2 regions of the Yimella radicis genome follow, and region 2 is predicted to be linked to the other one. Evidence: predicted binding sites of a transcription regulator. Region 2 holds the regulator's gene; the other holds the start of a gene.
What was found. Region 2 encodes LexA, which represses DNA repair genes until DNA is damaged. Its sites were predicted from a motif close to TCGAACANNTGTTCGA; they were not measured.
Positions count from the first base shown of each region.

Region 1: the regulator LexA is predicted to act here: its motif matches at 4,452-4,467, upstream of ACYU8W_RS11605 (DNA polymerase Y family protein).

Region 1 covers NZ_BAAGZR010000020.1:4,639-10,615, forward strand. The annotation lists gene ACYU8W_RS11600 (error-prone DNA polymerase) at 1-2,835, opposite strand, end outside; gene ACYU8W_RS11605 (DNA polymerase Y family protein) at 2,861-4,441, opposite strand; gene ACYU8W_RS11610 (DUF2382 domain-containing protein) at 4,643-5,566, shown strand; gene imuA' (DnaE2-dependent mutagenesis accessory factor ImuA') at 5,633-5,977, opposite strand, start outside.
Region 2 covers NZ_BAAGZR010000009.1:323,228-329,204, forward strand. The annotation lists gene ACYU8W_RS08650 (vitamin B12-dependent ribonucleotide reductase) at 1-2,378, opposite strand, end outside; gene nrdR (transcriptional regulator NrdR) at 2,464-3,012, opposite strand; gene ACYU8W_RS08660 (LysM peptidoglycan-binding domain-containing protein) at 3,406-3,786, opposite strand; gene ACYU8W_RS08665 (hypothetical protein) at 3,947-4,102, shown strand; gene lexA (transcriptional repressor LexA) at 4,120-4,842, shown strand; gene ACYU8W_RS08675 (Sir2 family NAD-dependent protein deacetylase) at 4,843-5,715, opposite strand.

The DNA.
Region 1 (5,977 bases), on a different contig from region 2:
CGCCCGGCGGGACAGATCGGCCAGATCGGTGAACCCGCCGTCCTTCTGCCTGGCGGCGACGATGCGTTCGGCGGCTGCCGCGCCGAGGTTCTTGATCTCGTCGAACCCGAGCCGTACGGCGAACGGGGCATCACGCCGGTGCTCGGCGGTGTCGTCGGGCCGGCTCGGGTCGAACAGTCCGATGTCGTCCTCGCTGTGGTCGCACAGACAGTCGGGGAGTCCGGAGGGGGAGGCGGGGGAGGTGATGGAGTCGTCGATCGGTTCGAGTCCGGCGTACACATCGGAGCGGTGCAGATGCGGCGGACGCACTTGCACGCCGTGGCGGCGGGCGTCACCGACGAGAGTCTGCGGTGCGTAGAAGCCCATCGGTTGCGCGCGCAGCAGGGCGGCGAGGAAGGCGGCGGGGTAGTGCAGTTTCAGCCAGGAACTGGCATAGACCAGCACCGCGAAACTGAGCGCGTGTGACTCGGCGAACCCGAAGTTGGCGAACGCCTCGATCTTGTTGTAGATCTCGTCGGCCACTTCGGGACTGATGCCGTTGGCATACATACCTTCATAGAGCCGGGTCCGCAGGGCGTCGATCCGTTCCACCCCGCGCTTGGAACCCATTGCGCGGCGCAGCAAGTCGGCGTCGGCGGGGGAGCAGCCGCCGACGCTGACCGCCATCTGCATCAGTTGCTCTTGGAACAACGGGACGCCGAGGGTGCGTTCGAGCACGTCCTTCACCAACGGATGTGGGTAGGTGATCTCGTCCTCGCCGGTGCGCCTGCGGATGTAAGGGTGGACGGCGCCGCCCTGGATCGGGCCGGGACGGATGAGCGCGATCTCGACCGCGAGGTCGTAGAAGCAGCGGGGCTTCAGGCGGGGAAGGGTGCCCATCTGAGCGCGGCTCTCGACCTGGAAGACACCGATGGAGTCGGCTCGGGCGAGCATGTCGTAGACCCCGCGTTCACCCTTCGGCAGCGTCTCGATGTGCCACTGCTCGCCCAGGTGCTCCTGCACGAGATCGAAGGTGTACTGCAGCGCGGCCAGCATGCCCAGGCCGAGCAGGTCGAACTTCACCAGTCCCATCCACGCGCAGTCGTCCTTGTCCCACTGCAGGACGGTGCGGTTCTCCATCCGGGCCGGCTCGATCGGGCACACCTCACCCACCGGTCGCTCGGTGAGCACCATGCCACCGGAGTGGATGCCCAGGTGCCGCGGGAAGGTCAGCACCTGTTGCGCCAGGCCGATCACCGGTTGGGGGATGTCGTGGTCGGCACTACTGATGTCGGCGCCCCACCGTTCGACCTGCTTGGACCATGCGTCCTGCTGACCTTGACTGTGCCCCAAAGCTTTTGCCATGTCGCGGACGGCGTTCTTCGGACGATAGGTGACGACATTGGCCACCTGCGCCGCGTTGCGTCGGCCATAACGCCTGTAGACGTACTGGATCACCTCCTCGCGTCGTCCGGAATCGAAATCGATGTCGATGTCGGGTGCTTCTTCGCGTAGTTCGGACAGGAAGCGTTCGAACGGCAGCCGGTAGAAGATCGGGTCGATCACCGTGATGCCCAGCACGTAACAGACCAGGGACGCGGCCGCCGACCCGCGGCCCTGGCACAGGATGCCTTCGCCACGGGCGAAGGTGACGATGTCGTGGACGATCAGGAAGTAGCCGGGGAAGTCCTTGGCCTCGATGACGTCGAGTTCCTTGTCGAGCCGCTGGCGCACCTCGGTCGACATCGGCGAGAACTTCTGTGCCGCAGCGGTTTCGACCAGTTGTCTCAGGTAGCTCATCGACGTGTGTCCGGTCGGTACGTCCTGCTTCGGCAGACGTGGGGTCGCTGCACGGAGCCGGAAGCCGGACTGGTCGGCGATCTCGACGGTGCGCTCGATCGCACCGGGGAACCGACCGAACCGTCGCTGCATCTCGCCCCCGCTGCGCAGGTGAGCCTGGTCGGACGCGGGTAACCAGCCGTCGAGATCGTCGAGACTGCGCCGTGCGCGAACGGCCGCGACGGCTGTTGCGAGCGGGTAGTTCTCCGGGGAGGCGTAGTGGACGGCGTTGGTCGCCACGACGTCGAGTCGGCACCGGCGAGCCAGATCGGCCAGTCGGTCATTGCGTGGACCGTCACTCGGGTCACCGTGATCGGTGAGTTCGACCAAAACGCGATCGTGACCGAAGAGTTCGGCCAGACGCTCGAGTTCGCTCATGGCAGCGCTTTCATCACCTCGCGAAAGTGCTTGCCGGACAAGGCCTTTGCGGCACCCGGTCAGCACAAAACTTGACCCGGAGGTGATGCTTGCGATGCGGGCGAGGTCGTGCACCGGGCGCCCCTTCTCCGCCTCCGGGTGTAGGTGACCGTCGGTGAGGGCGGTGGCCAACTTCCGGTACCCCTCCACGCCATCGGCGATCAGGACGAGGTGATGTCCTTCCGGATCGGCGTTGCCGTTCTGCGGTGCGCTCAATCCGAACGACAGCTCAGCTCCGTACATCGTGATCAGGTCGCCGTAACTCTCGGCAGCTTCGGCGAGCCGGACGATGCCGTACAGCCCGTCATGGTCGGTGAGTGCGAGCCCGTGCAGCCCGAGCGCCACCGCCTCGGTGACGAGATCCTCGGGCGAGGAGGCACCGTCCAGGAAGCTGTAGTGCGAGTGGGCATGCAGTTCGGCGTAGGGCACGACGACGTCGGGGCGGTCGATCCTGGCCGGAGTGAACTTGGCACGTTTGCGGGAGAACGCCGGCCCGTCACCACCGTCGGCGACCAACTCCTGCCGCACCTGCGGGCGGACGCCGTGAGAGAGGGCCTGCTCCAGTTGCGACCACGGGATCGGCGGGTTGTTCCATCCCATCCCTCACCACCACAACCTGCGTAGGTCAGTCATAGCGAGCCTCGATCCACCAGCCGTTCGGTGCGGCGATCAGCAACCACGCCTGGGATGCGTCGTCGATGATCTGAAAACGATTGACCTGCAACGGTTTTTGCCACCAGTGCTGACGCAGTGGCCAGGGTCCGTTCCATGCGACGATCCGGCGCCGGGGAGACCGATCATGGGCCGGCCGCCAGTGGGTCGGCGGATGGGAAAGGTTGCCGCGCGAATCGACCCCGACCGCCTCGCCGTCGTCCGTGCTCACCTCTGCGGGGCGGGCTCGTCGGAAGACGGTGGCCGGTGCCGGGCCTGGGACGGTGCCCGGCCAGGGTTGCTCCAGCCGGGCCTGGGCCGGGGCGGCATCACCCCACGGACGGATCGCCTGTCGCTCGTGCAGCAACCGTCCGCCGACCAACGTCGCGCTGCACACGCCCGAGTGACCGAGTTCGTGCTGCAGCGAGGTGAGTGCATGGACGATGTGTCGGTCGGGGCGTTCTCCCCAGAGGCCTTGAGCGTGTTCGCCTGCAGCCGTGGGAGATTCGGCGGCGACGGCCACGGAGCTGATTGCGTCGAACCGGGTCTCCTGTTCGGCGTCGAAGTCGTCGAGTTGCCACCGGACCCGCTCGACCATGTCGTCGACTCCGAAGGGCCAGGTGTGCCGCCACCGGCGTTCGTGTACCACTCCTGCCTCGGTGCGCAGTTCGACACGGATCTCGTGGCAGACCTGTCCGGCACGGCGCAGGCGCTCGGTCAATTGCTCGCAGTGAACGCGTACCCAGTGGGTGATGGTGGCGGTGTCGGTGGCCGGTGGGTCGCAGACCGCACGTACCGAAAGATCGGTGGGGACCGGGGATGTGCGCAACAAAGGAGCGTCCTGCCCGCTCGCGAGTCGGTGGGCGCGCAGGCCACCCTCGCCGAAGCGTGCATGAACCTGTTGTCGAGGCAGTCGAGCGAACGCGCCGAGGTTGCGAATACCGATGCGGCGCAGAGTTTTTGCCAGGTCAAGTTGATCGACCTCCTGCGCGACGGCCTCGACCGGCAGGGTACGTAGGAAGCGGTGGGTGTCGTCGGCGGACAGGTTGACGAACGGACGTTCGGGTGTCGTCGCGTACGCGGCCTGCTCTGCTGCGAAGAGTCCTTCGGCGACCGCGATCCGGGCGTCGGGGACGTCGGTGTCGCTCAGTTGGTCGAACAGGCTCTCCACCACGGCGTCCTCGCTGCCGTAGAAACGCGAAGCACCGGCGATACGCATCGCGATCGTGCCTGGACGCAGCACCTGCATGTGGGGAACGAGCTTCTCCACCGTACGTAGAACCGGCGCGAAGCATCGCTCGTCGAGTGCCGGGTCATGTTGCAGGACAACAAGGTTCGGACACCGTACCTGCGCTTCTCGGACCCGTAGGCCGACGGTCACGGCTTCCTGGGCCGCGGTCTCGCAGACCGCGACGAGCCGGCCGGCCCGAACCAGTGCGAAGGCCGACGGGGCGGCGCTTCCCATCGAGCGGCGTACCGCCTCGATCGACCAGTTCGGGCACCACACGACCAGCGCACGCGCGGGGCGTGTGCTGAGCGGGATGGACGCGGTCATCCATCGAGTATCGAACATGTGTACGAACTAGGCAAGCGCGGTGAGTCGCGGGGCAGGGGGGACATCAATCAGAAAATCTGTCGCTCCGCAAGCCCCAACCTCGTCCCCGGGCATGACAAAAATGAGGTGTGACTGTTTATCGAACAGTTCTTGGGAGAGCAGAAAGTCTCAACCAACATCTCTTGAAAGGGGTTGTAGTTCATGACGCTTGACATCAATCGACTGCACGGCCAGAACGTTGTCGACCAGGACGGTGACAAGGTCGGTTCGATCGGCCAGGTCTATCTGGACGACGAGACCGACCGCCCCACCTTCGTGACGGTGAAGACCGGGCTCTTCGGCAACAACGAGACCTTCGTTCCGCTGGACATGGCGCAGAACGACGGTGACGACCTGCGTGTCCCGTACACCAAGGACTTCATCAAGGACGCGCCGAACGTCGACGCCGACGGTCACCTGTCCGAGCAGGAGCAGGACGAGATCTACCGCTACTACCAGCTCGACGGTGGCCGCGCCGGCGGTGTGGGTGACGGCCGTATCGGCAATGACGGCGACCGCGACCGTGACGGCCTGGGTGCTGCCGGTGCTGCTGGTGAAGTTGCCGGCCGTGGCGGAGATGTCGACCGCGACCGTCCCGACACCGGCGACCGCGACCGACGCGGCTTCGACGGCGACGACAACTCGGTCGTCCGTCGCGAGGAGGAGCTCAAGGTCGGCAAGGAGCGTGTCGAGACCGGCCGCGTCCGCTTGCGCAAGCACGTCGTCACCGAGCAGAAGACGATCACCGTACCGGTCGAGCGCGAGGAGTTCGAGGTCGTCCGTGAGCCGATCACCGATGGCGACGGCAGCCGTGGCGGCAAGCTCGGCGACGACGAGGTGTCGGTGACCCTCTCCGAGGAGCGTCCGGTGGTCGAGAAGGAGGTCGTCGACAAGGAGCGCGTCGGACTGCAGACCAACAAGGTCCAGGACGAGCGCCGCGTCGACGCCGAGGTCGCCCGTGAGGAAGTCGTCGTCGACGAGGACGGCCGTCGTGGTGTCGACGGTGGTCGCGACGACAACCGCGGCCTTGCCGACAAGGCGAAGGACAAGGCTCGCGACCTGAAGGACGGCCGCGACAACCACTGATCTGTCGTGATCGCATGAAGTGGCCCCGGGGTTCTCCCGGGGCCACTTCTCATGTCGCGGAAGATCTCACCGACGGTGCGGTGGTGGCCACTGCACGGTGGCGCTCGTGGTGCGGTGACCGCGGGTGCACGAGATCGTCAACTCGCGACTCACCAGGTGGCCATGGCCGTGTTCGAGCCCGTGCCAACGATCGGCGGTCACCTCGAAGGTGCTGGTCGCCTGCGGCCAGGCGCCGGCAACAAGCAGGGTCGCGCCCCGGTGGCGCAGGCGGGCGAGCAGTCGATTGCGCAACCCGGGTGTGAGGGGTGGAGCAGGGCGAGCGAGGACAACGTCGATCGCCTCGATCAGCGCGCAGACGGTGTCGAGCCATTGCTCGGGTCGTACTCGTGGGATGAGGGCAAGACGTTCCAG
Region 2 (5,977 bases):
TCCAGCGGCACGCCGTACTGCAGCGCGACCGAGACGGCGATCGAGAACGCGTCCATCACGCCGGCGAGGGTCGAACCCTGCTTGCCGAACTTCAGGAACAGTTCACCCAGTTCACCGTTGTCGTAGGTGCTGGCGGTGAGGTAACCCTCGGCGCCACCGACCGCGAACGAGGTGGTCTGGCTGCTGCGACGCTTGGGCAGGCGACGACGGATCGGGCGGTACTCGACGACTTTCTCCGGCTCGGCGGCATCCTGCACCGGCTTCGCCTTGGCCTTGCCGTCGGACAGCGGCTGGCCGACCTTGCAGTTGTCGCGGTAGACCGCGAGCGCCTTCAGGCCGAGCTTCCAGCCCTCCAAGTGGACCTCGGCGATCTCCTCGACGGTCGCCGTCTCCGGCAGGTTGACCGTCTTGGAGATCGCACCCGACAGGAACGGCTGGCAGGCCGCCATCATGCGGACGTGGCCCATCGGGCTGATCGCACGCTCGCCCATCGCGCAGTCGAAGACCTCGTAGTGCTCGGTCTTCAGACCCGGTGCGTCGATGACGTGACCGTTGTTGGCGATGTGCTCGACGATCGCCTCGATCTGCTCGCCCTGGTAGCCCAGCTTCTTCAGCGCGCGCGGGATGGTCTGGTTGACGATCTGCATCGAGCCGCCACCGACGAGCTTCTTGAACTTCACCAGCGAGAAGTCGGGCTCGATACCGGTGGTGTCGCAGTCCATCATGAAGCCGATGGTGCCGGTCGGTGCGAGCACCGAGGCCTGCGCGTTGCGGTAACCGTTCTTCTCACCGAGCTCGATGACATCGGCCCACGCCTTGGTCGCGGCGCGGTGGATGTCGGCGTCCATCGTGTCGAGCGTGCGCACCTGGTCGTTGGCGGCCTGGTGCTTGCGCATGACCTTCTTGTGCGCGTCGGCGTTACGGGCGTAGCCGGCGTAGGAACCGACGACACCGGCGATCTCGGCCGAGCGCTTGTAGGCCGCACCGGTGAGCAGCGAGGTGATGGCAGCGGCGAGGCTGCGGCCACCCTCGGACTCGTAGCCGTGGCCGGTGGCCATCAGTAGCGCACCGAGGTTGGCGTAACCGATGCCGAGCTGGCGGTAGTCGACGGTGGTCTTGCCGATCGCCTCCGTGGGGAAGTCGGCGAAGCAGATGGAGATGTCCATCGCGGTGATGACCATCTCGACGACCTTCTGGAAGGTCGGCACGTCGAAGGTGTCGTCCTCACGCAGGAACTTCAGCAGGTTGAGGCTCGCGAGGTTGCACGAGGAGTTGTCGAGCGACATGTACTCCGAGCACGGGTTGGACGCGGTGATGCGCCCCGACTCGGGGTTGGTGTGCCAAGCGTTGATGGTGTCGTCGTACTGCACACCCGGGTCGGCGCACTCCCACGCGGCGTTGTTGATCTTGTCGAACAGCTCGCGGGCGTCGACTTCCTCGATGACCTCACCGGTGCCGCGGGCACGCAGACCGAACGGCTTACCGTCCTCGACCGCACGCATGAACTCGTCGCTGACCCGGACGGAGTTGTTGGCGTTCTGGTACTGGACCGAGTGGATGTCCTTGCCGCCGAGGTCCATGTCGAAACCGGCGTCGCGCAGCGCACGGATCTTGTCCTCCTCGCGCGCCTTGGTCTCGATGAACTCCTCGATGTCGGGGTGGTCCACGTCGAGCACGACCATCTTCGCCGCGCGGCGGGTGGCGCCACCGGACTTGATGGTGCCGGCGGAGGCGTCGGCGCCACGCATGAAGCTGACCGGGCCGCTGGCGGTGCCACCGCTGGACAGCAACTCCTTGGAGGAACGGATCCGCGAGAGGTTCAGGCCGGCACCGGAGCCGCCCTTGAAGATGAAGCCCTCCTCCTTGTACCAGTTGAGGATCGAGTCCATCGAGTCGTCGACGGCGAGGATGAAGCACGCCGAGACCTGCTGGGGGCTCTTGGTGCCGACGTTGAACCACACCGGGGAGTTGAAGCTGAAGACCTGGTGCAGCAGCGACCAGGTGAGCTCGTGCTCGAACAGCGTCGCGTCGTCGTCGGTGGCGAAGTAGCCGAACTCCTTGCCGGCCTTGACGTAGGTCAGCACGACACGGTCGATGAGCTGCTTGAGGCTCGTCTCACGGGCCTCGGTGCCGAGTGCGCCGCGGAAGTACTTCGTGGTGACGATCGTGGACGCGTTCAGCGACCAGAAGTCGGGGAACTCCACACCACGCTGCTCGAAGATTGTCTCGCCGGTCTTCCAATTCTGCTGAACGACGTCGCGACGCTCCCAGGTGACCTCGTCATAGGGATGCACGCCTGGGGTGGTGAAGATGCGTTCCACCTTCACACCCTTGCCGCTCTTGCGCGTGCGCGAGCGTGCGTTGGTCGTCTCCGTCATAATGCTCCTCCGTGGGCTCTCGGTGTGATGCCGGTTGTGGATCTGCGTGTGATTGCTTGGAAATCGGTGGTACGCGTGGCGGCGGTCAGCGGTCGGTCACGGTTCGATCAGTCTGAACCCGACCACCGACAGCCTCGTCGCCTGTTCGAGCTGCGGCCTGGTGACCGGCCCCGTCGGTCGAGCTGAGATCGCGTTCGGCGCGCAACAGGGCGATGGCCGCCTCGAAGTCGTCGAGATCGTCGAACGCCTGGTAGACGGACGCGAACCGCAGGTAGGCCACCTCGTCGAGCGTGCGCAGCGGGCCGAGAATCGCCAGTCCCACGTCGTGCGCGTCGATCTCGGCCGCGCCGCCGGAGCGGATGCTCTCCTCCACCTCCTGCGCCAGCAGGGCGAGCTGGTCCTCGGACACCGGCCGGCCCTGGCAGGCCTTGCGGACGCCGGCGAGCACCTTCTGCCGGGAGAACGGTTCGCTGGCGCCGGACCGCTTGACCACCGTGAGGCCGGCGGTCTCCATGGTGGAGAACCGCTTGCCGCACGACGGACACTGGCGACGCCGTTTGATGGAGGTGCCGTCATCACTGCTGCGGCTGTCGACGACCCGGGAGTCGTCGTGTCGACAGAACGGGCAGTGCATGGTCACCTCCTGGTGATGATCCGGGTCGGTTCGGCTCGCAAGGGCATAGGAATGCCCGGGCCACGCGGCCTTGATCGGTCCGATTTGGGGATGTTCTTGTGGATAACCGGTGAAGAAGCCCGTCATTCCTGTTGAGATCCTGGGGACCTACATGTGGACAACTTACATCGGTGTAACTACTACATGTAGGGATGTTATTCCGCTTCGACCCCAAGATGCAAGGCGTGGACCGGAAAGTCTCTCGGCCGATCCGGCACGTTCACCAAACGTGCTGGTCACGGCGCCGAGGCGTTCGCGAACTGGTCGCGACACGCCCGCCATGCCCCCGTGACACACCCGCGCCCCGTTCCCGACGGTAGGGAGACGGGGCGCGCCATGTAAGCGAAGTCGTCGTCAGCGAGGAGCCGTCAACGACTGGCCCGGGTGGACATGCAGAGTGTTGAGGTCGTTCGCGAGCTGAAGGCGCACGACCGCCTCGGCGACCGGCAACTGTGGGTATGCCTGGTGCGCAACCTCGGACAGCGTCTGCCCCGGCTGCACCACCAACTGCGTCGTCGACGGCGAGGAGGCGAACGCCCGCCCGGCACCCCAGCCCGCCGCGATCAGGGTGGCGAGCACGAGCGCGGCGAGCAGGCGACGGCCGCGCATGGTGAGCCGAACCTCATCCCGGCCGACTCGTGCGACCGGCTGGTTCGACGGCACGAGGGTCAGGTGACGCCGGCGCTGCGGTGTGCGGACCACACGCGGCTGATCCCAGTGAGCAACTGCACTCATGATGTTCTCCGTCCCTGGCGCGAGGCGCCGGATCAAGTTCTCGTTCGCACACGTGTGCGATAGAACGTCTGTACGATGTATAGCACGGCTGTTCGAATGATGCGAGACACGCCTCGTACAAATGTTTGAAAACTGTGTCCGAGCCGCATAGCCTCTTTCCATGCTCCGCAGCCTGGCACCGACCACCGACAACCTCCTTCGAAAGAGCGCTACACGGCTCGCCGACATCGGCTTCATCGGTCGTCCAGGACGCGTCACCCGGGGCATGCAGGGCCGTACCGATCGACCCGCCCGCACCACCTCACCGACGGCATGACGAAGGACGCAGACGACATGGCCAAGATCCACCAGCTGCCCGACGACGAGGGCGGCGTAGCGCTGACCACCCGCCAGCGCAAGGTCCTCGAAGTGATCCGCAACTCCGTCGACCGGCGCGGCTACCCGCCGAGCATGCGGGAGATCGGTGAGGCCGTCGGCCTGACCAGCCCGAGTTCGGTGGCCCACCAACTGTCGATGCTGGAGCGCAAGGGTTATCTGCGCCGTGACCCCAACCGTCCCCGCGCGATCGAGGTCATCTCCCCCGATCACCAGCAGGACAAGCGGGGCGTGCGTGGCGGTTCCAGCGTCACCTCGAGCGACGAGTCCGCCATTGACGAGACCGGCACCGGCGACCAGCGTCCGGCAGCCTCCTACGTGCCCGTCGTCGGACGCATCGCGGCCGGCGGGCCGATCCTGGCCGAAGAGGTCGTCGAGGACGTCTTCCCGTTGCCCAAGCAGATCGTCGGTGAGGGCGACCTGTTCCTGCTCAAGGTGGTCGGTGACTCGATGGTCGACGCCGCGATCTGCGACGGCGACTGGGTCGTCGTGCGCCAGCAGCCGACCGCGACCAACGGCGACATCGTCGCCGCGATGCTCGACAACGAAGCCACCGTCAAGACGTTCAAGCGTCGCGACGGCAAGGTCTGGCTGATGCCGCACAACCCGGCGTACGACCCGATCGACGGTGACCACGCGGTGATCCTCGGCAAGGTCACGGCCGTCCTGCGTCGGGTCTGATCACCGGCGTCGATCGCCGCTCGCGTCCCGGTCGACGTCACCCAGTACGTCCCACACCGCCTCCTGCAGCACCTCGCTCAGGGGGCGGTGTACGTGTCTGGTGGCCAGATGTTCCGCTCGCGACCAACCGGTGTTGACCAGCACGATCGGCATGTCGCGCTCGGCAGCACGCCGCGCGAAACGGAAGCCGGACATCACACCGAGCGAGGATCCGACCACCAGCAGCGACTTTGCCCGCTCGAGACGATTGAAGCAATGGGTGACGAGATCCTTGGGTACCGATTCGCCGAACATCACGACGTCCGGCTTCAGCAGATCGCTGCCACAGTTCGGGCACACCACCAGTTCGATGTCATGGATCAGCGAGGGGTCGATGTCGACGTCGCCATCCGGGCGCAGCGGCAGGTCGCGCGCCCTCTCGGCGTCCTGCGCGAACACCGGATTGCGCGTGGCGAACTGCTGCTGGATCCACTCTCGGTCGGCGAGCGCCCGGCAGTTCAGGCAGACGGCTCGCCCGAGGTTGCCGTGCAACTCGATGACATCGCGGGACCCTGCCTGCTGGGCCAGGCCGTCGACGTTCTGGGTGATCGTCGTCTCGAACAGGCCCGCCTCCTCCAGCGCGGCGAGGTGACGGTGCGCTCCGTTGGGCCGCGCCGTCCGGAACCTCTCCCATCCGACATAGGACCGGCTCCAATAACGTCGCCGCGCAGCGACTCCGGCCCGGAACTCGCTCACGGTCATGGGCTCCACACGGCGTACCCCGTCCGGTCCGCGGTAATCGGGCAGCCCGGATTCGGTGGACAGCCCGGCCCCGGTCATGACCAACACGTCGCCCTCGCGGAGCAGGTGGGCCAGGTGGCTGCGGTCGTCCATCGGACCTTCGTTCTCCAAGGGTCGGGTCTGTTCCGAGTTCGAGGCCGCGGTTCATCGAGAGCCGGCGGGCGCATCGGTTCGTACGCTATCGGGGTGGGTCACGCTGGGTTGGCTCGCGGTGATGGGCGGCAGCTGTCGCCACGGGCGGACGCGCGAACACGACCGAGGCCCCTTCGCCCCTGATCCTGCCGTTGTTGCTGGTGGTGGCGCACAGGGGCCACCACCGATCAGCCTCCTCGGTAGCAGCGCCGGAGGCGGTGCG